Regions from separate parts of the Rhizobium binxianense genome, predicted to be linked through region 2. Evidence: predicted binding sites of a transcription regulator. Region 2 holds the regulator's gene; the other holds the start of a gene.

Region 1 (14,659 bases), 2.1 Mb from region 2:
GCGCTTCTCGGCGCCACCATGGGCCAGGCAGTCGTCTGGTACGGCGGCCAGTTCTACGCACTGTTCTTCCTGCAAAACGTGCTGAAGGTGGATCTGCAGTCGGCCAACATCATGGTCGCCATCGCGCTCTTCCTCGCCACGCCGTTCTTCGTCATCTTCGGCGGCCTTTCCGACAAGATCGGCCGCAAGCCGATCATCATGGCGGGTCTTCTCATCGCGGCGGTGACCTATAATCCGCTGTTCAAGGCGATGACCTGGACGGCGAACCCGGCGCTTGCCGAAGCGCAGGCAACGATCCGGGCAACGGTGACGGCCGATCCGGCGGATTGCAGGTTCCAGTTCAACCCGACCGGCACGGCGAAGTTCACCAGCTCCTGCGACGTGGCGACGGCGTTCCTGACGAGGAACTCGGTGCCTTACGACGTCGTGCCGGGTCCCGCCGGTCAGCCGGCAACGGTGAAGATCGGCAACGCGACGATCCCGAGCTTCGACGTCGTCGCTGCCGGCGACAAGGCCAAGGGCATGACCGCCGCCTTCGAAAAGGGCGTCAACATCGCGCTTCACGATGCCGGTTACCCGCTGAAGCGCGGCGTGGCCAAGGTGCCGGATGCCAAGCTCGATGCCTTTATCGCGGCCAATCCGGAACTGTCGCTCAATGCCGATGCCGTGCGCGCCGGCGAAAAGGAAACCGTGCCGGCGGCCAAGCTGGTCGAAACCAAGCTGCTGACGGCCGATGAGGCCAACGGCGTCACCGATATGGCGGTCTACAACGTCGCCAATGGCGGCACGTTTGCCATGGCGGCCGATCCGGCCCGCGTCAACTGGATCGGCACGATCGCCATCCTGTTCGTCCTCGTCCTCTATGTGACCATGGTCTACGGTCCGATTGCGGCACTGCTGGTCGAGCTCTTCCCGACCCGCATCCGCTATACCGGCATGTCGCTGCCCTATCACATCGGCAACGGCTGGTTCGGCGGCCTGCTGCCGGCGACGGCCTTCGCGATGAGCGCTGCCGCGGGCGATATCTATTATGGTCTCTGGTATCCGATCGTCTTTGCGACGATCACGCTGGTGATCGGCCTGATCTTCCTGCCGGAGACGAAGAACAGAGATATCCACACCATGGATTGAGGAAGCGCATTCGCGTTTAAGAAAAAAGGCCCGGCGCTTACAAGGCGCCGGGCTTTTCCGTATCGGAAAACAAGCGTTTGGCGAGGGGCCAGCCATCCGGCGCCAGTTTGAAGAGCAGGCCGCAGCGGGCAAAGACGATCGCCGTCAGCAGCGAGAACCAGGCGCCGAACGCAAGGCCGGCGATGACGTCGCTCGGATAATGGGCGCCGACCATGACACGGGTCATGCCGAGCCAGATGGCGCAGGCGATGAAGGCAACGCGGTAGCGTGGAAACAGCAGGGCGAAAGCGGCGAAGAAGGCGCCGACCGTGGTGGAATGCCCGGACGGAAAACTTTCGAAAGCGGCGTGGCCTGAAAAGGGCGTGAAGGAAAACATGCCGTAATCGTGAAAATGATCGGGACGCGCCCTGCCGATCGCCCGCTTCAGCAGATTGGCGAGAAGCCCCGACAAGACGACCGTGGTGAAGAGATAGGCGCCGATCCAGCTGACATAGAGCGCCTGCGCCTTGGAGCGCGCCGTCTTCACAAGCCTGTAGCCCGCCCGGCCCTGAAAGAACAGCAGGATGCTGGTGTAGATCAGCCAGGCGGAATCGCCGAAACCGGTCAGCATTTCGCCGAGGTGCTTCACTGGTGCTGGAGCTTCACTGGCGCCGATCGGTGCGTCGAAGAGCAGCATCGAGAGGATCACGGCATTGAGCGTGATGAAGAGACAGGCCTGCCAGCGCAAAGGCGGCATGCCGACGCTGCTCCGGCGCCAGCGCCTGTCCAGGGAAGCCCAAAATGCCCGCATGCCGTCGTCCGTTCGAATTTGCCCGCTCGTTAAATCCGGCGCAAAAATACACGAGATTGTGGCCAGGAATAGTCCGTTTGGGATAATTCGCCCAAGCCGGTCCGGGTCGCGTTCTTAAGAAAAAAGCCCTCCGCATGCATCATGCGAAGGGCCGGAACTGTTTCACGTGAAATATCAGGCGGAAAGCGTCTTGAACTCGGCGAGGATCGCATCGCCCATCTCGACGGTGCCGACCTGCCTTGCGCCATCGGCCATGATGTCGCCGGTGCGGATGCCCTTGTCGAGCACGTTGGCGATCGCCTTTTCCAGGTCGTCGGCTTCCTTCACCAGATTGAAGGAATAACGCAGGCACATGGCGAAGGAGGCGATCATGGCGATCGGATTGGCGATGCCCTTGCCGGCAATGTCGGGGGCCGAGCCATGCACCGGCTCGTAGAGCGCCTTGCGCTTGCCGGTCTTGCCGTCAGGCGCGCCGAGCGAGGCCGACGGCAGCATGCCGAGCGAACCGGTCAGCATGGCGGCGACGTCGGAAAGCATATCGCCGAAGAGATTGTCGGTGACGATGACATCGAACTGCTTGGGCTGGCGCACCAGCTGCATGCCGCCGGCATCGGCCAGCATGTGTTCGAGCTGGACGTCGGAATATTTCGCCTTGTGCGTCTCGGTGACCACCTGGTTCCAGAGCACGCCCGACTTCATGACGTTGCGCTTTTCCATGGAGCAGACGCGGTTCTGCCGCGTGCGGGCCATTTCGAAGGCGACGCCGGCGATGCGCTCGATCTCGTAGGTATCGTAGACCTGCGTGTCGATGCCGCGCTTCTGGCCGTTGCCGAGGTCGATGATTTCCTTCGGCTCGCCGAAATAGACGCCGCCCGTCAGCTCGCGGATGATCAGAATGTCGAGGCCTTCGACCAGTTCCGGCTTCAGCGACGAGGCCGCGGCCAGGGCGGGATAGCAGATGGCGGGGCGCAGGTTCGCGAAGAGCTGCAGATCCTTGCGCAGGCGCAGCAAGCCGGCTTCCGGGCGCACGTCGTAAGGCACGCTATCCCATTTCGGGCCGCCGACGGCACCGAAGAGCACGGCATCGGCGGCAAGCGCCTTCTGCATGTCGGCTTCGGAGATCGCCGCGCCATGCGCATCGTAGGCGCTGCCACCGACAAGGCCTTCGTCGGTGACGAAACCGGCATTCATCGCCTCGTTCATATAGGCGATGATCTTGCGGACCTCGCCCATGGCCTCGGGACCGATGCCGTCACCCGGCAGCAGGAAAAGATTGCGCGCTGTCATGAAACCCTCCTGGGAAAAACAAGTTGCGGTTTCTTAGACCCCGGAAATGGGCATTTCAAGCGAGAGAAGGGGCGAATCGGTACGCTTGGCTCTTCGCCGCGATATTGCTCCTGCGCCTGCAAAAGGATTAGAACCGGCAGACCCCGCTTTAATTTCCCCGGATGGTTCTTATGTCTTTCGCATCTCTCCATCTCGACACCCCCTTGGTTCAGACAGCACCTGGCTACAGCGCCAGCGGCAAGCCGCTCTGGCTGAAGCTCGATGCGCTGCAGCCTTCCGGCAGCTTCAAGCTGCGCGGCGTCGGCCGGCTTTGCCGGCATGAGGTGGAAAATGGTGCGCGCGAGATCTTCTGCGCGTCCGGCGGCAATGCCGGCATTGCCGCGGCCTATGCCGGACGGGGGCTCGGTGTGCCGGTCACCATCGTCGTGCCGGAAACGACGGCGGCCGATGTGCGGCAGACGATCGCCGCAACGGGCGCGAATGTCCTCGTTCATGGTTCGGTTTTCGACGAAGCCAATGCCCATGCGGTCGAACTCGCCCGGAGCCGCAACGCGACCTATGTGCACCCCTTCGACCATCCGCTTCTGTGGGACGGCCATGCGACGCTGATCGATGAGGTGGTGGCGAAGGGTGCCAAATTCGATTGCGTCGTCACCAGCGTCGGTGGCGGCGGGCTGCTGGCCGGCATTGTCGAGGGGCTGAAGCGAAACGGGCTTTCCGATGTGCCTGTTATCGCCGTCGAAACGGAAGGGGCGGCCTCGCTGAATGCCAGCCTCGAGGCGAATGAGCGCATTGTCCTTCCCGCCATCACCTCGATTGCCAATTCGCTCGGGGCGCGGCAGGTGGCGCAGCATGTTTTCGACCTGCCGGAGCAGCATCCGATCGAAAGTGTCGTCGTCAGCGACGCCGATGCGGTCGCCGCCTGCCTGAAATTTGCCGATGCCTATCGCATCTTGGTCGAGCCGGCCTGTGGGGCGGCCCTTGCCGTTGCCGATGTGCATGCCGGGCTGCTTCAGCGCTTCGACAATCCGCTGATCGAAGTCTGCGGCGGCATCGGCGTGTCGCTCGAAAAGCTTAAGGCCTGGAAAGAAAAGCTTCTCTGATCGACCGCAATTCAAAGTGTTACAGCGTCTGTTGCGCGTCTGGAAAGAGGCGCGACGCTGTAAAGAAAAAGCCGGGCGAAAGTCCGGCTTGATCGATCATTATTGGAGAGCGCTCAGGCCGCCCAGGGGTGCGACGCGGCGTTCTTCTTTTCGAAGCTGTCGATCGCCTTGCCCTTTTCCAGGGTCAGGCCAATGTCGTCGAGGCCGTTCAGCAGGCAGTGACGCTTGAACTCGTCGAGATCGAACTTGATCGAGCCGCCGTCGGGGCCGGTGATCTCGAGGTTTTCGAGATCGACGGTCAGGATGGCGTTGGAGCCGCGCGAGGCGTCGTCCATCAGCTTGTCGAGATCGTCCTGGCTGACCTTGATCGGCAGGATGCCGTTCTTGAAGCAGTTGTTGTAGAAAATATCGGCGAAGCTGGTCGAGATGACGCAGCGGATACCGAAATCGAGAAGCGCCCAGGGCGCGTGCTCACGCGAGGAGCCGCAGCCGAAATTGTCGCCGGCAACCAGGATCTTGGCATCGCGGTAGGCCGGCTTGTTCAGCACGAAATCCGGGTTTTCGGAGCCGTCTTCGTTATAACGGGCCTCCGCGAAGAGGCCGGTGCCGAGGCCGGTGCGCTTGATCGTCTTCAGATAATCCTTCGGGATGATCATGTCGGTGTCGATGTTGACGACCGGCAAGGGCGCAGCAACGCCCGTGAGCTTCACGAATTTATCCATGACCCATGCTCCATTTCTGCAAATCTACTTCCTGAATTTGCATCTAGTCCAGTTTTCCGCCGAAATGAAGGAGAATCTTTCTAAAATGGCGGCCACGCGATGTTTCGCGCGGCCTGCCATCGTGCGTGTTTCGTCATTTGGTCGGTGCGTTCAGGCCCCAGAGGACGCCGAACGGGTCGCGAAGCTGGCCGTATCGGTCGCCCCAGAACATCAGTTCGACCGGCATGACGACTTCGGCGCCGGCAGCGACGGCGCGATCCCACCAGAAATCGATATCATCGATCACCAACTGGATGGCGAAGCCTTCATGCCCTTTGAAGGGGTGGCCGTATTCGGGATAGGCATCCGACAGCATGAGGGAGCTGCCGTTGATGTAGAGATGCACATGCATCGTCCGGCCGCTCTCGTCGACCGGCACGGTATAGGCCTCTTCGGCGCCGAAAGCCTTCTTGTAGAATTCGGCGGCTTTCACCGCGCCACCGACCGTCAGATAGGGCAACAGGCCATTCTTGACCGGCGGCATCTTGGTCGGGTTGCTTTCTGTCGTTGCATCCATGCTTGTCCTCCATTCATCTTAGCGCCGGCTGAATGCCTGGCTGCTTCAAGGACGTAGCATGGAAGCATGATCCGACAGTGTCGGCCGAAATTTTTCGGCGAACCAAAATTTTCAGCGAAAAGGTGATCAGAGATCGATGATCGTGCCGCGGCCGTCGTTCCAGACCCGCATCTCCGGCTTACCGTTATTTGCCTTGGCACGGACCGGAGCGGGTTTCATCTTCATCGATAGCGCGCGCCCGACCATGAGTACGGTCAGGATGCCGCCGACGGCAAGTGTCACCGAAAAGGTGAGAAGCAGCATGGCCACGAAAACGGTGGCGCCGGCAAGCATGAGGAAGATGGAGCGAATGTTCTGCATGGGTTTGAGACCTTTCTTCGGAAAGGAATGTGGTCCTTCTCTTTCCTCTCTGCAAGGCAAGCATGGCTTTTTGTTGTTCTGCTGGACGGCTGGCATGGGCTGCTTGCTTCGGCGTGCAAAGCTTGGCACTAATTCGGCCATGAGCCGAAACCCCGTGACCCCCCGCCTGCGCCGTTCGGTGCTGAGCGTGCCTGCGATTAATCCGCGTGCCCTCGAAAAAACCCATGCGGTCGATTGCGATGCGGTGATCTTCGATCTCGAGGATTCCGTGGCGCCGGAAAAGAAGTTGGAAGCGCGGGAAAACCTGAGGCGCTTCTTTTCGGATCGTCCGCTCGAAAATAAGGAGCGGATCATTCGCATCAACAGCCTGTCATCGAATTTCGGCCTGGACGATATGGAGCTGGTGACGGCCCTTGGTCCCGATGCCGTGCTGCTGCCGAAGGTCGACGAGCCGCAGGATGTCACTGATATCAGCGACCTTCTCTCCGAGGCGGATGCATCGGAAGATCTGCGCATCTGGGCGATGATCGAGACGCCGCGCGGTATCCTGAATGCGGGAGCGATCGCCGAAGCCGGGCGCACGCCGGGCTCGCGGCTCGACTGTCTCGTCGTCGGGCTCAACGACCTGCGCAAGGAAACCGGCGTGCTGGCGCAGCCGGGGCGGGGCTATCTGGTGCCGTGGCTGATGCAGGTCGTGCTTGCGGTCAGCGCTTACGGGCTCGATGCAATCGACAGCGTCTTCAACGATTTCAGGGACGAGCAGGGTTTCGATGCCGAATGCCGGCAGGGCCGGGCCATGGGCTTTGCCGGCAAGATGCTGATCCACCCGGCGCAAATCGAGCCCGCCAACCGGCATTTCGGCCCGGATCCGGCCGCGATTGCGGAAGCCGAAGCGATCATCGCTGCTTTTGCCGATCCCGCCTCCGATGGGTTGAACGTCATCAATGCAGGTGGGCGGATGATCGAGCGTCTGCATCTTGTTCAAGCCGAAGCTCTGGTTCATAAAGCTCGCCTGATTTCTGCAAGAAAGCCCGCCTGATGAAACTCTACCGCTTCCTGACCGGTCCCGACGACGCTTCCTTCTGCCATAAGGTCACCGCTGCCCTAAACAAGGGCTGGTCGCTGGAAGGCTCGCCGACCTATGCCTTCAATGCCGCAACCGGCGCGATGCAATGCGGTCAGGCCGTCGTCAAGTCTGTCGAAGGCAAGGATTACGATCCCGAGATGAAGCTCTCCGAGCAATAGCGCGTTCTGCCGAACGCGCGGCTTAAAGCATGTCGCGCAAAAGTGTGCAGCGGTTTGCGGCAACGACATGCGTAAAACAAAGAGCTAAAGCGCAAGGAGCGAATCTGAAAGATTGCGACGCGCTTTAGCGTTCGGCGGCTTCCTCGGCGCTGGCCTCGATCCGCTCCATGTCATCGTCGCTCAGCCCGAAATGGTGGCCGATCTCGTGGATCAGGACATGGGTGATGATATCGCCGAGCGTCTCGTCGTTCTCAGCCCAGTAATCGAGGATGGGGCGCCGGTAGAGGCGGATGCGGTTCGGCATCTCGCCGGTTTCCAGCGTGAAACGTTCGGAAATGCCCCTGCCCTCGAAAAGGCCGAGCAGATCGAAAGGGGTTTCCAGCGCCATGTCCTCGAAAACGTCGTCATCGGGGAAATCTTCGATCTCGATCGTGAGGTTGGTCGTCAGCTGGCGGAATTCATCCGGCAGATGGCTGTAGGCCTCCATGGCCAGCGACTCGAAGGTGCTGATCGTCGGCGCATGGCGGTCCCGCCAATCATCGCTCTGGTCTATGCGGGCCATGAATATTCCTTCCTTTGCGGGCCCATATAGAACCTTTATCGCCGATTTTCGAGTGCGGAATCAAAGGCAGGAATAAATTCATAGAAAATGGCCGTTGACTCTTCATTAGCTCTCTGGAATCTATAAGAACATAACAGGAACAAGACGGATCGGAGAACGCCATGGCGCAGCACGCCCTGGCGCGCGAGCGGCTTTTTGCGCTCCGCGAAACCATTGCCCGACTGGAGGGAAGGCCCGCGCCGGCGCTTGCCGCAGCGGAGCAGGAAGCCCTGGCAGAAGGACGTAAGAACCGCCAGGAGCGCATTCTGCCGCCCCTACCGTTTGGGGTGGAGTTTCTCGATGGGGCATTGGAAGGCGGCCTGCCGCTCGATGCGATCACCGAATTCCGCTCGGCTCTGTCTCGTGATGCAGGTGCTGCAAGCGGGCTGGCGATGGCTGTTGCCGCGCGGCTGCAGAAACAGGAGGCGGATGCCGGCAGGCTTTTGCCGTTGCTGTGGATCGGCGATGCTGTCGGCACGCTGGAGGCCGGTCGTCCCTATGCTCCCGGGCTTCGGGATTTCGGACTGAGCCCGGAGCGGTTTCTCCATGCCGCGCCGCGCAAGCTGGACGAGGCGCTCTGGCTGGTGGAGGCCGCGGTGGAAAGCGCTGCCTTCTCGGCGGTCATCTTCGAAGTGCGAGGCAATCCCGCCCATTTCGGCCTGACCGAAAGCCGCAGGCTCAGTCTTCGGGCGCGGGCTGCCCGCCATCCGCTCTTTCTCGTCCGCCAGGCCGGGGCGGAGGAGGCAAGCAGTGCGGCCTTCCGCCTGCATGTCGAACCGGGCCCCTCCGCTCTGCGGCCGTTGCCGGACGGATCGAAGCTTTCCGGCAGCATCGGCAATCCGATTTTCCGTCTGACGCTGGAGAAGAGCCGCAATCCGGCCCCGCTCTCCTTTCTTCTGGAGTGGAATCCCCATGAACGCGAATTTCTCCCTGTCGCCGAACCAAACCTCGTTCGTCCTCCAGGCGAACAGTCAGCGCATTCTGGCGATCAGCTTCCCGCATCTGCCAACGGACCGCATCGCCCGCAGGCGATGGGGGCTCTCCTGGCGTTCGAAAGGGCGTCCTGAGACCCCGCCTATCGTCTGTTCCGGCAAACTCAACAATGCCATGCGGCTGACGGCACTGGACGAGTTGGCCGAGAGGCTGGGGCTGAAGAAGGAGTTGGGCGTTGCCGAAGCGCGTGCCATGTACCCAACGCTCGAGGTCGTCGAAGAGGATCCGGTGGCCGACCGCCGGTTGCTGGAGGCAATTGCCGATTGGTGCGACCGTTATACGCCGCTGGTGGCGTTCGACGACAAGGACGGTCTGTTTCTCGACATTAGCGGCTGCGCCCATCTCTTCGGCGGTGAAAAGGCGCTTCTCAGGGATGTGCTGTCACGGCTTTTTCATATGGGCTTCGATGCGCGCGGGGCGGTGTCATCGTCGCCGGGCCTTTCCTGGGCCGTGTCCCGCTTCGGGCAAGGCGGCGTGATCGAGGACGAGGAGACGGACCATGTGCTGATGTCCTTGCCGGTTGCAGCCTTGCGGCTGCAAGAACAAACCGTCGATGCCCTGAAGAAGCTCGGTCTGAAATATGTCGGCGACGTCATCGATGCGCCGCGAGCGCCGCTGACCCGCCGGTTCGGCCCGCAACTGCTTTTGCGTCTCGACCAGGCGCTGGGGCGTGAAGAGGAGCCGGTCTCGCCCCGGCGTCCGGTTGCCAGCCTTTCGGCCGAAAGCCGGTTGATCGAGCCCATCGGCACGGAAGAGCAGATCCTTGCCGTCACCAGGCAGGTCGCCCTATCGCTGCAGCCGTCGCTGGAGGCGCGGGGCGCCGGCGGGCGGGTGTTCGAACTGGTGCTGTTCCGCGTCGACGGCAGGGTCTTTCGTATCTCCGTCGGCGCTTCACAGCCGCTGCGCGAACCAAAGGTCATCGCCGGGCTTTTTGCCGAGCGATTGCAGGCGGTCTATGACGATCTTGATGCCGGTTATGGTTTCGAAATCCTGCGGTTGAATGTGTTGCGGCATGATCCCTTCAATGAGGCGCAGGCTGATTTCGAGGGCGACCGCCAGGGAGAGATCTCGCTTTCGGTTTTCGTCGACCGGGTCTCGGCCCGACTGGGTGCGGATTGCCTGCAAAGCTTCCAGCTCCGCGAGAGCCATGTGCCGGAACGCGCCGTCATCACGGTGCCTGTAATGGAGTGTCTTCCCAGGCGGAAGGCGGCGCCGGACATCCAACTTCCTTTCCGCCAAGAGCGCCCGCTGCGGCTCTTTGCAACGCCGGAGCCGGTCGAGATCATGCTTGCCGAAGTGCCCGATGGTCCGCCGCAGGTGTTCCGCTGGCGGCGCATGCAGCATCAGGTGGCTAGAAGCGAAGGGCCGGAACGGATTGCCATGGAATGGTGGATCGATGGGGATGACGCCGAGGCGCGCGACTATTTCCGCATCGAGGACGAGACCGGGCATCGCTTCTGGATCTATCGCCGCGGTTTCTATGGCGGGGAATTGGATCCTCGCTGGTTCATGCATGGGGTCTTTGCATGAAAAGCGAACCCGCATTTTTCGAGATCGGCGTGAGAACGAATTTTTCGTTTCTCGAAGGCGCTTCCAGCCCGGAAGAGATGGTCGTGCAGGCCGCTCATCTCGGGCTCGGCGGTCTCGGGATTGCGGACCGGAATTCGGTTGCCGGCGTGGTCAGGGCGCATGCGCAGGCGCTGCAACTCGAGGAGAGATACAAGAACAGAGATGCGATAATGGCTCAAGCGGAGAAGGAGGGGAAAAAGGAAGAGATTGTCGATCCCATCCGGATTCAGCCCGGCGCCCGTCTCGTTTTTTCCGACGATACGCCTGATATCCTCGCCTACCCACGCAACCGGCGGGGCTGGGCAAATCTTTGCCGCCTTCTCAGCGCCGGCAATCTGAAGGATGAAGCGGTCAAGGGAAGCTGCATTCTGACAGAAGCGGAATTGATGGAATGGGGGGACGAGATGATGCTTGTCCTCGTTCCCGATCGCACTCTTGTCGAGAGCCAGGCCGGGCAGTCGGCACTGGAGGATTGTCTGGAGCGGTTTCGCAGACGGTTCGGCAAGGCTTTTTTTATGGCGCTGGCGCCAGCCTATGACGGCCGCGACAGGCAGGTCTTTGCGGTGCTTGCCATGCTTGCGGCACGAAATCGCCTGCCGCTGATTGCGACCAACCAGCCGCTTTACCATCATCCCGAACGCCGGCCGCTTTCGGATGTCGTGATCGCGATCCGGGAGCATGTACAGATAGCGCAGGCCGGATTCCTGCTGGCGCCGAATGCCGAACGCTACCTCAAGGATTCACGTGAAATGGTCCGGATCTTCCGGGACTATCCCGGTGCGATCGAAAATACGCAGGTCTTCTTCGGCAAGCTGAGCTTTTCGCTGACGGAGCTGGAGCATAATTATCCACCTGAAAACGATCCCGGCGAAACGCCGCAGGAGACCTTGGAAAGGCTGACGAGAACGGGAGCTGCAAAGCGCTATCCCGAGGGTATCCCGCCCAAGGTGGCGATGCAGATCGATTATGAGCTGAAACTTATCGGCGATAAGAAATATGCCTCTTACTTCCTGACGGTTCACAGGATCATCCAGCACGCCCGTTATGAACTCAAGGTCTTGTGCCAGGGGCGCGGATCGGCAGCAAATTCGGTTATCTGCTATTGCCTCGAAATAACGGAAGTCGATCCGCAAAAGAGCACGCTGCTCTTCGACCGCTTCATTTCGATGGATCGCGACGAACCGCCGGATATCGATGTCGATTTCGAACATGACCGGCGTGAAGAGGTCATCCAGTACATCTATAAAACCTACAAAAGAGAACATGCCGGGCTGACGGCGGGTGTGACCACCTACCGGACCCGTTCGGCCGGCCGCGAAGTCGCCAAGGCCTTCGGGCTGTCGGAGGATGTCCAGTCGGCGATCAGCAGTCTCGTCTGGGGCTGGTCGGAGGACAATCTCTCGGAACGGGATGCCAAGGCAGCCGGCCTCGATATCAAGGATCCGGTGACACGGAACGTGCTGAAATATGCCTCCGAGCTTCTCGGCTTTCCCCGCCATCTCACCCAGCATGTCGGCGGCTTCGTCATTACGCGGGACCGGCTCGACGAGGTGGTGCCGATCATGAAGACGGCAATGCCGGATCGCTACATGATCGAGTGGGACAAGGACGATCTCGACAACGTCAAGATCCTCAAGGTGGATGTGCTGGCGCTTGGCATGCTGACCTGCCTGCGCAAGGCCTTTTCGCTGCTTGAACTGCATTACGAGGTCAAGAAGACGCTTGCAGATCTCGGCAACCGGGAACATGGGGACGAAGGCAAACCGGTCTATGAGATGATGGGCCGGGCCGATACGCTTGGCGTCTTCCAGATCGAGAGCCGGGCACAGATGAGCATGCTGCCGCGTCTCAAACCGACGGTGTTCTACGACCTCGTCATCGAGGTGGCGATCGTCCGGCCGGGGCCGATCCAGGGCGATATGGTGCATCCCTATCTGAAGCGCCGGGAGCAGCGGGCCAAAAACATTCCGATCGAATATCCGAGCAAGGAGCTGGAAGCGGTTCTGGAAAGAACCCTCGGCGTGCCGCTGTTCCAGGAACAGGCGATGCAGATCGCCATCACGGCTGCAGGCTTCAGACCGGCGGAAGCCGACAAGCTTCGCAGAGCGATGGCGACATTCAAGAGAACCGGTACGATGGGCAATTTCGAGAAGCGGTTCATCGAGGGAATGGCCTCAAAGGGTTATACCCAGGAATTCGCGCAGCAATGTTTCAACCAGATCAAAGGTTTCGGTGAATATGGTTTCCCTGAAAGCCATGCCGCCTCCTTTGCGCTGCTCGTCTATGCCTCCTCATGGCTCAAGGCCTATTACCCCGATGTCTTCTGCGCGGCGATGCTGAATTCCCAGCCGATGGGGTTTTATGCGCCGGCGCAGCTGGTGCGGGATGCACGCGAACACGGGGTAAAAATCCTGCCGGTCGACATCAACGAATCCGACTGGGATTGCGGTCTGGAAGAGGCGGCTTTCGATCCGAATGCCGTCGATTTCCGCCACCGTGAGATGCGCGAGATTATCAAGGCCCGGCACGCGGTGCGGCTCGGCTTTCGGCAGATCAAGGGTGTCTCGGATAAAGAGATGGCGCTGCTCGTCAAGAAGCGAGGCAAAGGGTACAGTTCCGTTCGGGATCTCTGGCTGCGGTCCGGCCTGCAGAAATCCGTCATCGAGCGACTGGCGGATGCGGATGCGTTCCAATCCCTCGGACTATCGCGACGCGATGCGCTCTGGGCGGTGCGGGCGCTGGATGTGAAGAGCGCGGCCGAGGAGCTGCCGCTTTTCGAGCAGGCCCGTCACGTCGATCTCCAGGCCGAGCCTGCAACGAAGCTGCCGGACATGCTACCGGGAGAGCAGGTCATCGAGGACTATCGTTATCTCTCGCTGTCGCTGAAGGCGCATCCCGTTTCATTCCTGCGGGAGGAGCTTCAAAGGATGGGCATCACGCGCAATGTCGATCTGTTGAAGGTCGCGAACGGAAAGAGGGTGACGATTGCCGGCCTCGTGCTGGTGCGCCAGCGGCCGGGTTCGGCCAAAGGTGTGATCTTCATGACGCTGGAGGACGAGACCGGGGTTGCCAATGCGATCGTCTGGAACAAGATATTCGACACATACCGCTCGGTTGTGATGGGCGCCCGGCTGGTGAAAATCCGCGGCCGGCTGCAAAGCCAGAGCGGGGTGATCCATACCGTCGTCGAACATATCGAGGACATGACGCCGGCGCTCGGGATCCTGCAACGCGAGGCCCGGCGTTTCGGGGGCTGCGAGCGGGCAGACGAGGTGCTGAGGCCGGGTGGCGATCAACGGCAGAAAAAGCTTGCGAATGCGCCGGAGAGGGCGGAGCTGGAAAAACGGATGGCTGCGGCAGGCCGCCATACGGGCGCGGCGGAAACCGCCGAAGTGATGCCGCGCGGACGCAACTTTCATTAAAGTGCGCCGCACTGATCGGGATCATACGGCATGCCTTCACCGCCTTATGGCGTCATCACCCTGGAACCACTGGATAATCTCGGACGATATGCATCGGAGTCGCATCCGGACACCGGGTTCGATGATCCGGGGCTCGAATTTTTTCTTGACAGCCACCATCTTCTTTAGCAGAAAACACGATAGTCAGTGTCATGTTTGGAATGAAGACGTGCTTGTCTGCAGCTGCAATTATATAACCGACAAGGAAATCCGGGAGGTTATCACCAACCTTCTCGATGAAGACTGTTGGCAGCTTATCGTGCCGGCGAAGGTCTACCACGCCATGGAAAAACGCGGCCGCTGCTGCGGCTGTTTCCCCAACGTCGTCGATATCATTATCCAGACGACCGAGGAGTATCACGCCCGTCGCCACTCGACGGAGACTGAAATATTTGATTTCATGTCCCGCTTGAAACAATTCCATGAGGAAAACAGGAGAGCGGACATTGAAAGGCGACAAAAAGGTCATCGAGCGGCTTAACGAGGCGTTGTTCCTCGAGCTCGGGGCGGTCAATCAATATTGGGTTCATTATCGGCTTCTTGAGGACTGGGGCTACACCAAGCTCGCCAAGAAGGAGCGCGCCGAATCTATTGAAGAGATGCATCATGCCGATCGGCTTGTTGCGCGCATCATTTTCCTTGAAGGCCATCCCAATCTGCAGACCCTTGCACCTCTGCGCATCGGCCAGAACGTCAAAGAAGTGCTGGAAGCCGATCTTGCCGGCGAATACGACGCCCGCGCGGCCTATAAGAAGTCGCGCGATATCTGTTATGAGGCCGGCGATTACGTCTCCATGAAGCTTTTCGAAGAGCTGCTGGCGGATGAGGAAGGTCATATCGA
Region 2 (14,659 bases):
AGCGGCGGATCAGCAGCATTTCGCGATAGGCCTTGAGCTCCTCATCGCGATCGAAGTCGGCCACAGGGCCTCCATTCGATGCCTTGGCTGCCGGTTTTGCTGCAGTTTTGCGGCTGGAAACGGTCGCGGTCTTTCGCGGCGCCATTCAACCCTCCCTATGGGTTTGTCGTTTCTCGGTGGCGCGTACCATAGGGAAGAAACATGACCACAGCAATGCCATAATTGCATGGCTCGTATTCGGCGCTAAATTATTGATAAAACAGAGAAAAATACAATTAACTCAATTCAGGTTAATTGGAATAATGATTGAATATGACGATCTCGTCGGCGCGCGACATATTGAGCTGATAGCGCGCTTTTTCGTCCAGCATATCCTTGTCGAGCGAACCGTCACTCAGCAGCGCGACCTGATTTTCCAGATGTTCGCGCTTCGCCTTCAAGATCGCAAGCTCTTTTTCGCGCGCGACACGCTGATGCTCGAACGTCTCCGTCGCGCGCAGGCCGTAATCGCCATGAATGCAATGATAACCGAAATAGGAAAGGAAGGCGACCGTCATGGCCGGAATGACGAAGCGGCCGAGCTTTCTCTTCTTATGATGCTTTGTCCACATACACGCATGCTCTTGAACGCATTACCAATTCGTTCAATCTACCGCGCAGAGATTAACCGTTCGTTGACTCTAAAGAAGCGCAACAAAAAACCCGCGCCGGGAGGGCGCGGGTCGAGCATTGCCAATCAGATCCGATCAGCCGCGGATGATCGAACGGCCGGCATACTGAGCCTGGGGGCCGAGACCTTCTTCGATGCGGATCAGTTGGTTGTACTTGGCAAGGCGGTCGGAACGCGACAGCGAGCCGGTCTTGATCTGACCGCAGTTGGTGGCGACCGCGAGATCGGCGATGGTCGAATCTTCGGTTTCACCGGAGCGGTGCGACATGACGGCGGTGTAGGCTGCCTTGTGCGCCGTGTTGACGGCGTCGAGGGTCTCCGTCAGCGAGCCGATCTGGTTGACCTTGACGAGGATCGAATTGGCGACGCCCATGCGGATGCCGTCGCGAAGACGGGCGGAATTGGTGACGAAGAGATCGTCGCCGACGAGCTGGGTCTTCTTGCCGGCCAGGTCGGTCAGCGTCTTCCAGCCGTCCCAGTCGTCTTCGGCCATGCCGTCCTCGATCGAGATGATCGGATATTTGGCGGCGAGTTCGGCCAGATATTCGGCCATGGCGCCCGATTCGAGCGTGCGGCCTTCACCTTCGAGAACGTATTTGCCGTCCTTGAAGAATTCCGTCGAGGCGCAATCGAGGCCGAGGTAGATGTCCTCACCCGGCCTGTAGCCGGCTTTCTCGACCGACTTGACGATGAAGTCGAGGGCTTCCGAAGCGCTCTTCAGGCCCGGTGCGAAACCGCCTTCGTCGCCGACATTGGTGTTGTGGCCCTGTGCGGCAAGTTCCTTGCGGAGCGTATGGAAGACTTCCGAGCCCATGCGCACGGCTTCGGCGATCGTGTCGGCGCCGACCGGCAGGATCATGAACTCCTGGAAATCGATCGGGTTGTCGGCATGGGCGCCGCCGTTGATGATGTTCATCATCGGCACCGGCAGGAGGCTGGCGGAAGCGCCGCCGACATAACGGTAAAGCGGCAGGCCGGAGGCCTGGGCGGCAGCCTTGGCGACGGCGAGCGAGACGCCGAGGATGGCGTTGGCGCCGAGGCGCGACTTGTTCGGCGTGCCGTCCAGCTCGATCATGATGTTGTCGATCTGGATCTGGTTTTCGGCGTCGATGCCGCCGATCGCGTCGAAGATCTCGGTGTTGGCGGCATCGACCGCCTTCTGGACGCCCTTGCCGAGGTAGCGCTTGCCGCCGTCGCGCAGCTCGACCGCCTCATGTGCGCCCGTCGAGGCGCCCGAGGGAACGGCCGCGCGGCCCATGCTGCCGTCTTCGAGATAGACATCGACTTCGACGGTGGGGTTGCCACGGCTATCGAGAATCTCGCGGGCGATGATATCGGTGATTGCAGTCATGGGTTCTTCCTGCTCGGTGGGTGATAAGTCGTTCGAAGCCTGTCATAATCGAAGGCGTGCAAATTACAATGGCGCAGTTTTCCGCCTTCGAACCAGCTTGTCCGATCTCGCCTACAGCACGATCATGTCAGGCTGTTGAACGTCAGGCCTTGGCGACCGCGTCGAAGGCGAGCAGCTTTTCCAGAAGCCGCGGCATGTCCTTGAGATAGACCATGTTCGGGCCATCGGAAGGCGCATTGTCCGGGTCCTGATGGGTTTCGACGAAGACGCCGGCAATGCCGGTCGCTACCGCTGCACGCGCCAGCGTTTCCACGAATTCCCGTTGACCGCCGGAGGAATCCCCCTGCCCGCCCGGCTGCGCCACGGAATGTGTGGCATCGAAAACAACGGGGGCGCCCATCGCTGCCATGATCGGCAACGAACGCATATCGGAAACCAGAGTGTTGTAACCGAAGGAGGCGCCGCGCTCGCACAGCAGCACGTTCGGATTGCCGCTGGCGTTGAGCTTCTTCAGGACGTTCTTCATATCCCAGGGAGCGAGGAACTGGCCCTTCTTGACGTTGACGACGCGGCCGGTCTTGGCGGCGGCGATGAGAAGATCGGTCTGGCGGCAGAGAAAGGCTGGAATCTGCAGCACATCGATCACCTCTGCCACTTCGGCGCATTGCTCGGCGGTATGGACATCGGTCAGGACGGGAAAGCCGAATTCCTTCTTCAGGTCGGCAAAGACCTCCATACCCTTTTCAATCCCGATGCCGCGTTCGGCCGAAAGCGAAGTGCGGTTCGCCTTGTCGAACGAGCTCTTATAGACGAGGCCGATGCCGAGCTTTTCGCAAAGCTCCTTCAGCGTGCCGGCGACCATGAAGGCGTGGTCGCGGCTCTCCATCTGGCAGGGGCCGGCAATCAGCGACAGGCGGCCGGCATTTGAAAAGGTGACCTGGCCCTGGCCTTCGCCGATCTTGACTTCGGAATTCGTATCGGTGCTCATCGTGTTTCCTCGAAGGCGAAGAGCGTGCCCTGCCCGGGCGCGGGCTTCACCAGAATGCGATTGTTCTTGCGCGTATACGTCACTCCGTTAGCAGCCAAATGCGCTTCTGTCACGGCAAGATCGGCGACAGCAAAGAGGATTGCCCGGCCGCGCAGGCCGCGGTCGGCGGATGAGACGGCGATCTCGAAATAGGCCTCCAGCCCTTCCGGCGTCATCAGGCTGATTCTCGCATTCGACGCGGCGATATTGACGCCGAAACCGGTTTTCTCGATTGCCGGCTGCGCCGCGACGAGGCTGACGAAGGCGCCGAATGCGGCGGCATCAGGCGCGCAAAGCGCAACCTCGGTTATGCCGATGACGCCATTGGCATGTTTCTCCAGCGCACCACGGTCAGCCGGGAGCGGGTTGATGCGCTGACAGGTGAAGAGGAAGAAATCAGGCGCCCGCAGATCGCTGGCGAAAGCCAATTTGAAGCTGCCGACGCTCTCGGAACCATCCGGCATCATCATCGGCCGGCTGAACTCCAGCATCTCGCCGGCGCTCGATCCCTTGCTGGCGAAATTCTTATGATCACGGGCAGAATCTTCGGTGGCGAAGACGATTGCCGAAAGCCCCTCCTCGCCGCAGCGGAAACGGAAAGCCTGGTTGCGGGCGGTGAAGACATTGCCTTGCCGCGCCGACGTCTCGCTCTCGGCGATGCTCGCAACCCCGAGCGGCTCCAGATAGGTCTTGTCGGCAAAAAAGACGCAGGCATTTTCCGTTCCGAAGGGATGGCGCGCCTCGGCGGCAACGGTAAAGCCGAGCTTGCCGAGCCTTTCGCGCGCCAGATCGATATTGACGACGGGCAGCACGACGTGATCCAGCGGATGCGGTTTGGCGGAATGCGCGTTCATGATATCCCCTCTCGTGGCAAAGCAGAGATGTGTGAGAGTGCCACCCAAGGCAAGACTTGTCCGCCAATCCGGCGAACGAAAATAAAAATCTCAACGAGTTGGCGGCAAGTTTTACGGAAATTTAGCCACTTGCGGAACACATATGGAACATATAGTGTCTGTTCTGGATTTGTTTCAATCAGGGGTCTGACGTCGATGCTCACGCGCAAACAACAGGAGCTTCTCCTTTTCATTCATGAGCGCATGAAGGAGTCCGGCGTTCCGCCGTCTTTCGACGAAATGAAGGATGCCCTCGATCTTGCCTCGAAGTCCGGCATTCATCGCCTGATTACAGCGCTCGAAGAACGCGGCTTCATTCGCCGCCTACCGAACCGGGCCCGGGCACTCGAGGTCATCAAGCTTCCGGAGGCCTACAGCCCCAGCATCCAGCCACGGCGGGGCTTTTCGCCGAGCGTCATCGAAGGCAGCCTCGGCAAGCCCCAGCCGGTCGCCGCTCCCGCTCCTGCCAAACCTGTCGCCGATAACGGCAACTCGGTCTCCGTGCCTGTTATGGGCCGGATCGCCGCCGGCGTGCCGATCTCGGCGATCCAGAACAATACCCACGACATCGTCGTTCCCGCCGACATGCTCGGCTCCGGTGAACATTATGCGCTCGAGGTCAAGGGCGATTCGATGATCGATGCCGGCATCTTCGACGGCGACACCGTGATCATCCGCAACGGCAGCACCGCAAGTCCCGGCGACATCGTCGTTGCCCTCGTCGATGACGAGGAAGCGACGCTGAAGCGCTTCCGCCGCAAAGGCGCCTCGATCGCGCTGGAGGCCGCCAACCCGGCATACGAGACCCGGATCTTCGGGCCGGACCGCGTCAAGGTACAGGGCAAGCTCGTCGGCCTCATTCGCCGCTATCACTGACACCAGACAGGCCGGATTCGGCAAAACTGTTGCTGCGCCAGTCATAGGCGCGATGGCGCATCCATGGCCGCGACAGGGTCTCGAATGCGCTCACGACCTCCAGGCCGGCATCGGTGAAGCGCAACTCCACGGAGCCTGTCCTGCGCAGCGTCTCGCCGGTAAAGAGCGTCCCACCAGAGCGGCAGCTGTTGAAACGCAGGCGGACCGATGTCACGACGATATCGGCCGCATCGCAGGCCGGACCGAGATAGGCGGCATTGTCGATGACGGTGACGATATGGCCATTGCCGAGCCTTGATGTGCACCAGGCCTTCTTGACGCAGGAAAAACGGTTTGCGTCGCCGCCCGCGGCCGCCGCCTGCATCGCCGTCCTCGCTTCGTTCTGCTGATCGCGGGAGAGCCTGACGCGGCGGTCTTCTCCTTCCGGCGGGATAGCGGGACCATCCAGCATCTTCGGCGCTGCATGCGTCGGCAGGACCAGCGCTCGCTGCCACTGGTCGAAGATGAAATCCGGCGGGTTTTCACGGTTGGAAGCGATCGCCGCGACCGCGACGACCGCAACCAGACTACCATCCTCCGAAATCACCAGGTCCGGCGGCCGGGGAACCGGCAGAAGCAGCAGGATAAGAGTCGCGACTGATATGATCGATGTGCCGACATGGCGCAGCCGGGTGCGCAGCAGCGTCAGCAGCAGAAAGCCTGCCACGGCAACAGCGAAATACCAGGCGGGCAAGCGGCCGATGCCGATATCACCGCCCCAGCCGGACACCGTCTTGGCGACCGCAATCACCAGATCGAGGCCGAATCCGACCACCTCCCAGAGGGGAGCGTCCAGACCGAAAGGCATGAGCAACATCGCCAGCAGCCCGGCCGGCATGACGATGAAGGAAATGATCGGCATCGTCGCGAGGTTTGCCGGCAGGCCGTAAGCGGTCAGGCGATGAAAATGCTCGATCGAAAACAGCGCGGTGGAAAAACCGCCGATCAGCGAGGTCAGAAAGACGCCGCCGAAGAAACCGGCGACGGCGACCACCGGCCTGACGATCGGCAGTTTCAGCAAGGCGTTTTCCCGGACACGCCGATCCTTCCACAGCTGATAACCCGATACCAAAGCCAATGTCGCGGCAAAGGACATTTGAAAGCTCGGGCCCAAGACTTCGGAGGGTGAAATGGCGATGATGACCAACGCGGAGAGAACGACATTGCGCAGGCTGATCGATGGCCGATCGAAGAACACGGCAACCAGCATGATGGCCATCATGATAAAGGCGCGTTCGGCCGAGACCCCGAAACCGGAGATCAGGAAATAGGCGGTGACGGCGATGAGCGCGCCGGCGGCGGCGATCTTCTTGGTCGGATAGGCCTGGGCGACGCCGGGAAAGAGGCTGAGCAGCATCCGGAAACCGACGAAGAAGATGCCGGCCGACAACGCCATATTGAGGCCCGAGATCGCAACGATATGGGCAAGGCCGGACTGGCGCAGCGCCTCCGTCGTCGCATTCGAGATGGCGCGCCGCTCATCCGTCACCAGAGCAGCGGCAAAAGCGCCCGTGTCGCCGGGCAGGATCGATCGTATGCGGTCGCCGATGCCGCTGCGCAGCCGGTAGAGCCATTCGAGCAGAGCGTCCGACGTCGACCTGGCAGCCTGCGGGCCTGCCTGCACGTCGACTTTCTCCGGCGCGCCATAGAAGAAACCATTGGCGCCGATGCCATCGAAATAAGCACCGAATGAGAAGTCGTTGAGCGCAGGAAGTGCGGGGCCTGCCGGTGGCGTCAGCCGTGCCCTGCCGGTGATAATGTCGCCGATCTCGAAAGGCGCGTCGGCGCCACGGACGATTGCGGTTATGCGTCCCGGCGGCCGCTTCAACTCCGGCGCCTCCGTGCCCGCGACGGCAAGAATGTAGCGCCAGCGCCCGCGGCCGTCGCCTTCCCGCCGTTCGACACGGCCCGTCACCGTCGTCGTCACGGATGAATCGAGGATGACGGTCGAAGCCCGCCAGCTCTCGAACTCAGCCGAGAGCATGCCGCAGGCGAAAAGTGCAAACGCAGCGAACGTCGCCCGCAATGCCGGCCGGCTGCGGCCGGTCAGGAAAACCGCGGCCGCCGGCACCAGCAGGCAAAGCAGCGATGCAACGAGGGGAAAATCCGATGCGGCGAGAAACCAGACGGCCGAGCCGGCGCCGAGGAAGACCGGCGAGAACAGCAGCAGACGGCCATGATCGGCTTCCTCGGCCAGCATGCAGGCCCCGGCACGCAGCGATTGCATGGCTGCGGCCGGCAGCCGGTGGCGCAACGGCACTGCCGACTGTGTCCTTGCCGGTCGCGTCACCACGACAGACGCAGCAAAATCCGGCTGATCGGCGAGGCCGGTGCCCGCTTCCGGCCGCAATTCGACTGTCGTCAATTCCTGCATATGCCGCCCAAGGTCACCCGCACTGGCGGCCAGAATGCAACCTTCAATCAAAACGAGCAAGAATAATCGATTGAAATATGAGGGGAAATCGCGAGCGCCAAAAGACCAGTCGAATCATTGGCTTCCGCTATGCGTGCGGCTCATCGCTGCAGTGCCTAAAAGGTGATGCCGCAATGCACAAAATGCCATCGGGGTAACTTGGCATTAGCTTCGCGATCATATAGCTATCGGTGAGGACGCTTAACCCCTATGGCGCTTTTGTGGCGCCACCGCCAGTTCGGAGGATCAGCATGACGGATCAAAGCGCAACAATAAAAATCGGTGACAAATCAGTCGACCTCGCTGTCAAAAGCGGCACGATCGGCCCGAGCGTCATCGATATCGGTGCTCTCTACAAGAACACCGCTTCCTTCACCTACGATCCGGGTTTTACCTCGACCGCATCCTGTGAATCCAAAATCACCTATATCGACGGCGACGAGGGTGTGCTGCTGCATCGCGGCTATCCGATCGAGCAGTTGGCCGAGCATGGCGACTTCCTCGAGGTCTGCTACCTGCTTCTCTACGGCGAACTGCCGACCACCGCGCAGAAGAAGGATTTCGATTATCGCGTCACGCACCACACCATGGTGCACGAGCAGATGAGCCGCTTCTTTACCGGCTTCCGCCGTGATGCGCATCCGATGGCCGTCATGTGCGGCTGTGTCGGCGCGCTGTCGGCCTTCTATCACGACTCCACCGACATCACCGATCCGCACCAGCGCATGGTCGCCAGCCTGCGCATGATCGCCAAGATGCCGACGCTCGCCGCCATGGCCTACAAGTACCATATCGGCCAGCCCTTCGTTTACCCGAAGAACGATCTCGACTACGCCTCGAACTTCCTGCGCATGTGCTTTGCCGTGCCCTGCGAGGAATATGTGGTCAATCCGGTGCTTGCCCGCGCCATGGATCGTATCTTCATCCTGCATGCCGACCACGAGCAGAACGCCTCGACCTCGACCGTCCGGCTCGCCGGCTCGTCGGGCGCCAACCCGTTCGCCTGCATCGCCGCCGGCATCGCCTGCCTCTGGGGCCCCGCCCATGGCGGCGCCAACGAAGCGGCGCTCAACATGCTTTCGGAAATCGGCTCGGTCGACCACATTCCGGAATATATCGCCCGCGCCAAGGACAAGAACGATCCGTTCCGCCTGATGGGCTTCGGTCACCGCGTCTACAAGAACTATGATCCGCGCGCCAAGATCATGCAGAAGACGACGCATGAAGTGCTCGGCGAACTCGGCATCAAGGACGATCCGTTGCTCGAAGTGGCGATGGAGCTGGAGCGCATCGCGCTCACCGACGAATATTTCATCGAGAAGAAGCTCTATCCGAATATCGACTTCTATTCCGGTATCACGCTGAAGGCGCTGGGCTTCCCCACGACCATGTTCACCGTGCTGTTCGCGCTCGCCCGCACCGTCGGCTGGATCGCCCAGTGGAACGAGATGATCGAAGATCCGGAACAGCGCATCGGCCGTCCGCGCCAGCTCTATGTCGGCGAACCGAAGCGCGATTACGTGCCGGTTTCGAAACGCTGATTGCTTCGAACTCCAAAAGAAAACCCGGTCAGGAATGGCCGGGTTTTTTGTTGGCTAAAACAGCGAGCACGATCTGCGCCGAATGCTCACCAGGCGGTATTTCCGTCTGCATTCGCTGCCAGATAAGTTCGTAGCCTTCCTTCATTGCCTTGAGCTGGTAGGTGTCGGCCGACAGCCTTTCCATCCAGCGCGCAAGGCTTGCGCCGCGAACGACGTCGTTCAGATATTCCGGCACAACCGGGTAATCCGCGATCAGGTTCGGCAGTGCGCCGGTCCAGGTCTTGATGCGCCCTGTCAGCATGCGCATGATCCAGTCGACCTTGTAGGCGGAGACGACGGGAACGTCGGCAAGTGCAAGTTCAAGAATAACGGTTCCGGACGCCGCCATGGCTGCATCGGCCGCAGTGAAGGCTTTCCATTTCGCTTCCGCCCCGACAACGATCTCCGGCTTTAGCGCCCATCCCGCCGTCATTTCGCGGACAAGCGCCTCTTTGTGCGTCACCGTCGGCAGAATGAAACGGGTCGGCCCGTTGCGCGCGACAAGCTCCTTCGTTGCCGCTTCAAAATAAGGCAGGAGATTCTTGATCTCAGAGGAACGCGATCCGGGAAGAAGAAGGATCGTGCCGTTGCCGGGCTGCCGGCCGGCGCGCGCGCTTCGGGTTTGCAGCAACGCGGGGTCGGCCGTCAGGCGATGCCCGACATAGGTCGTCGGCGGCCCGCCGAGCGCGCGCATCGTTGCCGGCTCGAAGGGGAGAACGGCGAGTACGTGATCGACATAGGCGAGCATGCGCGTGGCGCGATATTCCTTCCAGGCCCACACACTCGGACAGACATAATTGACGACAGGCAGATCGGGCAGCGCGGTGCGGACCCGCTTTGCGACGCGATGGGTGAAATCCGGGCTGTCGATAATCAGCAGAATGTCAGGCCTTGCAGCGATGATGGCAGCGGTCGTCTGGCGGATCAGCGTATAGAGCTTCGGCAGCCGGCTCAGCACCTGGGTGATGCCCATGATCGAAAGCTCGGAAAAATCGAACAGGGATGTCAGGCCCTCGGCCTGCAGCCCCTCGCCGCCGACGCCGACGAGTTCCACCGGCCCGCCGTGAATCCGCTTCAGGGCAGCGATGAGATCGGCGCCGAGCAGATCACCCGACACCTCGCCGGCAATGACGGCGATTTTCAGCGGCGACCCATTCATTCGAGCCCCCATGTCGGCAGGCCGCGATCGATACCGCAGACAAAAAGACCGGACTCATCGGCGGCCTTGATGACGGCGGCGCGATCGAGCACCAGCGCGCGGCCGGCCTCGACGGCGACGCCGGCAAGGCCGGCATTCGCAGCGTTCAGAATCGTGGAAACGCCGATCGCCGGCAGGTCGGCGCGGATATCCTGTTGCGGCTTGCAGAGCTTGACGAGCGCGCCGCGCCGCCGCGGCGAGATGCGCCCGGCAGCCCTGAGACCCGCGACACGGTCCAGCATCTCATCCGTGCCCTCAAGACCCTCGAGTGCCACGACCCGTCCGCCGATGCTGATAGCACCCTGCCCGACGTCGAGCCGGCCGAGCATGTCCGCGGCTTCGGCGGCCCGGCTGATATCGCGCCGATCTTCCTCGCCGGGCACGACCGCGCCAAGCGGGCCGACGGAGGCCAGCAGGTCGGGGGCGATTTCATGGGCGCCGACGACGCGGCGGCCGTTTCCCTCGATCAGCCGGATCACCATCTGCAGAACCGTGTCGTCGCCGCCGGAGAGCAGCGTGCGGATGGCGGCCGGCACCTTCATCAGGATGCGCAGCGTCGGGCGCACCTCGCGCCATTCCGGCCGGCGGCGCACGCTGCCCGACATCACGACACGGCCGACGCCATAACGGTTGAAGAGCCCATCGAGGGCGGCGAAATCGCCGATGCCGATGACGGCATGGTCATAACCCTCCCAGCGCCGGTCGCTTTCATCCTTCAGCGCGACAATGACGGGATTTTCACCCGCCGCGCGCGCGGCTTCGGCGACATAGGAAGGCAGAAGACCGCCGCCGGCAATGATCGCCAGCCGCCCCGCAGCGGTTTCGCCTGATAAAACCACGGATTAGCCCTTCTGCCCCCGGGTCGGCGAGGACAAGGCGCGGTCGCTGTCGGCGGCGATGAAATCGAGGATGTGGACCACCTGCTCGCAATCGGCATATTCGTCACGGATGGCGGCGGCGTTTTCGCGGATCGAGGCCGTTCCTTCGAAGATCGATTTATAGGCGCGGCGCACCCTGTGGATGACGGCGCGGTCGACGCCGGCCCGCGTCATGCCGACGACATTGAGACCGCCCAGCAGCCCGGGATTGCCGTTCAGCATGCCATAGGGAATGACGTCGTAACTCACCGCCGAAAGCCCGCCGACGAAGGCCTGACGGCCGACGCGGGTGAACTGGTGAACGGCCGAGCCGCCGCCCAGGATGACGCGATCCTCGATGACGACATGGCCGGCGAGCATGACGTTGTTCGACATGATCACGTGGTTGCCGACCCTGCAGTCATGCGCGACATGGGAATTGGCCAGGAAGAGGTTGTTGTCGCCGACGATCGTCTGGCCGCCGAAATCGGCCGTGCCGGTGTTCATCGTCACACCCTCGCGGATCGTGCAATTGGCGCCGACCGTCAGCGTCGTCTCCTCGCCGCCGTGATGCACGCTCTGGGGATCACCGCCGACGACGGCCATAGGGAAGATGCGTGTGCCCTTGCCGATCACGGTGCGGCCGGTGACGACCGCATGCGCCAGGAGCTCGACATTCGCATGGAGCACGACATGCGGGCCGACATAGCAGAAGGGACCGATCTTGACGCCCTCACCGACAACAGCGCCGTCTTCGACGACAGCCATCGGATGAATATGGGCGCTTTCGGCGATATTGCTCATGCCTGATCCTTACGAACGATCATCGCGCCGATATCGGCCTCGGCGACAAGCGCGCCGTCAACCTTGGCGTCGCAATGGAATTTCCAGATATTGCCGCGCTGCTTATGCTTCTTGACATGGAATTCGACGCGATCGCCGGGCAGGACGGGCTTGCGAAAACGCGCATTCTCGATGGTCATGAAATAGACGAGGTTGCCGGGCTGACCTTCCTTCTTGGCACAGATCGCACCCGCGGTCTGCGCCATGCCCTCGATCAAGAGCACACCAGGCATGATCGGAGCTTCCGGAAAATGGCCGGTGAAATGCGGCTCGTTCACCGTGACATTCTTGATGCCGATCGCGCTGTTGTCGCCATCGATCTCGATGATCTTGTCGACCATGAGAAACGGATACCGATGCGGCAGCAGCTTCATGATCTCGATGATGTCAGCCGAAGAAAGCGTTGTCGTGGCTTCCTCAGTCATTTTCCTTGCCTCCAGGGTTCCTTCCGCGCAGCTTGCTTTTCGACACCTGCTGTGCGGCCTCTCTCAGATAGTCTTTTAGCGGACGTGCTGGGACGCCGCCATATTGTCCGCCGGCTGGAAGGTCGGTCATGATACCGCTTTTGGCGGCAATCTGCACGCCGTCGCCGATCGTCACATGCCCCTTGATGCCGACCTGGCCGCCGATCTGCACGCCATTGCCGATCTTCGTGCTGCCGGCGATGCCGACTTGCGCAACGATGGCGCAATGGCGACCGATCTGGACATTGTGGCCAATCTGCACCTGGTTGTCGATCTTGGTGCCTTCGCCGATGACGGTATCGTCCATGGCGCCGCGGTCGATCGTGGTGTTGGCGCCGATCTCGACTTTGTCCTGGATGATCACACGGCCGATCTGGACGATCTTGATCATGCCGCGCGGACCCGGTGCATAACCGAAACCATCCTGGCCGATGCGCACGCCGTTGTGGATGATGACACCGTTGCCGATCAGGGCGCAGAGAACGCTCGCACCGGCTGCGATCGAACAATCCCGGCCGATCTTGACGCCTGGACCGATAAGGCTGTGTGCGCCGATCCGCGTCCCTTCACCGATCTCGGCATGCGGACCGATGACCGCCATCGGCTCGACGATCACGCCCTTTTCGAGTTTGGCGCTCGGGTCGATCACAGCGCTGGGTGCGATTTCGCCTTCGCCTGAGGAAAAAACGACCGGGCGCAATGCCGCGGGATAGAGCAGACCGCCCGCCATCGCGAAGGCCGCATGCGGATTGGACGACAGGATGACCGGGATATGCTCGGGGACGAGATCGGCGAGCGCCTTGTCGCAGATCACCGCCGAGGCTTCGCATGTCGCCAGTTCATCGCGGCTGCGGCGCGACAGGATATAACAGAGGTCGCCCGCGCGCGCCCGGTTGAGAGGGGCAACGGAGCTGACGACAACATCTGAATGGTCGGAATTGACGAGTTCCGCCCCAAGAAACTCTGCCAGCTCAGCAAGCTTCAGACCTTCATGGGGCAGAAAAAAAACGTTTTGCTCCATCGGCAATGCTCCAGAACGGAATTGAGTCTTACAGTTCCGGACTGCCGATATCAGAATTGGTTGTTGATGCCAAACTTGAAGTTCTGCGTCTTGTCGAAGTCTTCCTTGAGAACCGGGATCGCGTAATCCAGGCGCAATGAACCAAAGGGAGACTGCCAGACAACACCGAGACCGACGGAAGCGCGCAGAGAAGCGTCTTCGCCATCGATGCCGTCACCCCTCAGGTCAACGTCGTTGCCGAACAACGTACCCGCGTCGGCGAAGACCGCGCCGCGCAGGTTGAAGTCACGCGGGAAGCCCGGCATCGGGAAGGTCGCTTCGGCCGACGCCGTGAAATAAGTCGTACCACCCAGCGGATCGTCGTTGGTGCCGGAAACACGCGGGCCGATACCCTTGTTTTCGAAGCCGCGAATATCACCATTGCTGAGGGTGAACTGGTCGAAAACATTCAGGTGCTCCCCGAAGCCGACGACATAACCCGCCGAGGCCGAAACCGAGCCGATGATATCGGCATCGTCGGCGAGCAGGTGATAGTAACGGGCCTTGCCGTAGATCTTGTAGAACTGTGAGTCGCCGCCGAGGCCGGCTATTTCCTGCGTCGCCGTCGCATAGATGCCTTCGCGTGGCAGGACCGTATCGTCGAGGGTGTTATAGGTCAGCGTCTGCGAGATGGAAGAGCGCGTCCAAGGGCTGTCCTCGACGAGGTGCTGATACGGAGCGGACAGATCAGAAAGATCGTTATTGTCAGCGTCGTACTTCATCTGCTTGTAGTTATAGCGGAAGGTCGTCGCCAGATCCTCGGTGATCGGCGCGGTGACGCGCAGGACGACGCTGGTTTCCTCGTAATCGTAGTTGTCATTGCTCGACGTTTCGCTGTGGTTGACGTCGAAGCCCGCCGCCAGGCGGTAGCCAAGGAAATAAGGCTCGGTGAAGCTGACGCCGTAGGCGCGCGAACCTTCCTGACCGCCGCCAGCCGAAATGCGGATGTATTGACCGCGGCCGAGGAAGTTCTTTTCCTCGATCGAGGCTTCCAGCAGCAGACCATCGCCGCCGGCGGCATAACCCGCGCCGACACCAAACGAACCCGTGGACTGATCCTGCACGTCGACGACCACCACGACACGGTCCGGGGAGCTGCCCGGCTGGGTGGAGATATTGACGGAAGAGAAGTAACCGAGCGCTTCGAGGCGGCGCTTGGCCTTGGTGATCATCTGCTGGTTGAAGGCGTCGCCTTCGCTCATGTCGAATTCGCGGCGGATCACGTAGTCGCGCGTGCGGCTGTTGCCACGGATCTCGATGCGCTCGACATAGGCGCGCTCGCCCTGGTCGACCAGGTATTCGACACCGATCGTATTGTTGTTGAGGTCGCGGTTACCGCGCGGCGTGACGCGCGCAAAGGGATAACCGGCAGAAGCAACCTGATCGGA

The links. Region 2 encodes LexA, which represses DNA repair genes until DNA is damaged. Its sites were predicted from a motif close to TGTTCNNNNTGTGTTCNG; they were not measured.
Region 1: PO860_RS20060 (ImuA family protein) is a predicted target of LexA. The motif match lies at 7,881-7,898, and genes of this name have one in related genera.

Annotation. Positions count from the first base shown of each region.
Region 1 is NZ_CP118713.1:4,095,882-4,110,540, reverse strand. Features, by position in the region: gene PO860_RS20110 (MFS transporter) at 1-1,131, shown strand, start outside; gene lpxE (lipid A 1-phosphatase LpxE) at 1,169-1,921, opposite strand; gene leuB (3-isopropylmalate dehydrogenase) at 2,096-3,208, opposite strand; gene PO860_RS20095 (pyridoxal-phosphate dependent enzyme) at 3,379-4,311, shown strand; gene leuD (3-isopropylmalate dehydratase small subunit) at 4,425-5,033, opposite strand; gene PO860_RS20085 (VOC family protein) at 5,167-5,589, opposite strand; gene PO860_RS20080 (hypothetical protein) at 5,716-5,949, opposite strand; gene PO860_RS20075 (HpcH/HpaI aldolase/citrate lyase family protein) at 6,089-6,988, shown strand; gene PO860_RS20070 (DUF1737 domain-containing protein) at 6,988-7,194, shown strand; gene PO860_RS20065 (metallopeptidase family protein) at 7,319-7,756, opposite strand; gene PO860_RS20060 (ImuA family protein) at 7,918-8,862, shown strand; gene PO860_RS20055 (Y-family DNA polymerase) at 8,903-10,318, shown strand; gene PO860_RS20050 (error-prone DNA polymerase) at 10,315-13,779, shown strand; gene PO860_RS20045 ((2Fe-2S)-binding protein) at 13,901-14,299, shown strand; gene bfr (bacterioferritin) at 14,265-14,659, shown strand, end outside.
Region 2 is NZ_CP118713.1:1,665,421-1,680,079, reverse strand. Features, by position in the region: gene pdhA (pyruvate dehydrogenase (acetyl-transferring) E1 component subunit alpha) at 1-145, opposite strand, end outside; gene PO860_RS08380 (FtsB family cell division protein) at 291-611, opposite strand; gene eno (phosphopyruvate hydratase) at 747-2,021, opposite strand; gene kdsA (3-deoxy-8-phosphooctulonate synthase) at 2,164-3,009, opposite strand; gene PO860_RS08365 (VOC family protein) at 3,006-3,902, opposite strand; gene lexA (transcriptional repressor LexA) at 4,098-4,817, shown strand; gene PO860_RS08355 (ComEC/Rec2 family competence protein) at 4,798-7,230, opposite strand; gene gltA (citrate synthase) at 7,521-8,810, shown strand; gene lpxB (lipid-A-disaccharide synthase) at 8,839-10,008, opposite strand; gene PO860_RS08340 (LpxI family protein) at 10,005-10,886, opposite strand; gene lpxA (acyl-ACP--UDP-N-acetylglucosamine O-acyltransferase) at 10,890-11,708, opposite strand; gene fabZ (3-hydroxyacyl-ACP dehydratase FabZ) at 11,705-12,172, opposite strand; gene lpxD (UDP-3-O-(3-hydroxymyristoyl)glucosamine N-acyltransferase) at 12,165-13,232, opposite strand; gene bamA (outer membrane protein assembly factor BamA) at 13,283-14,659, opposite strand, start outside.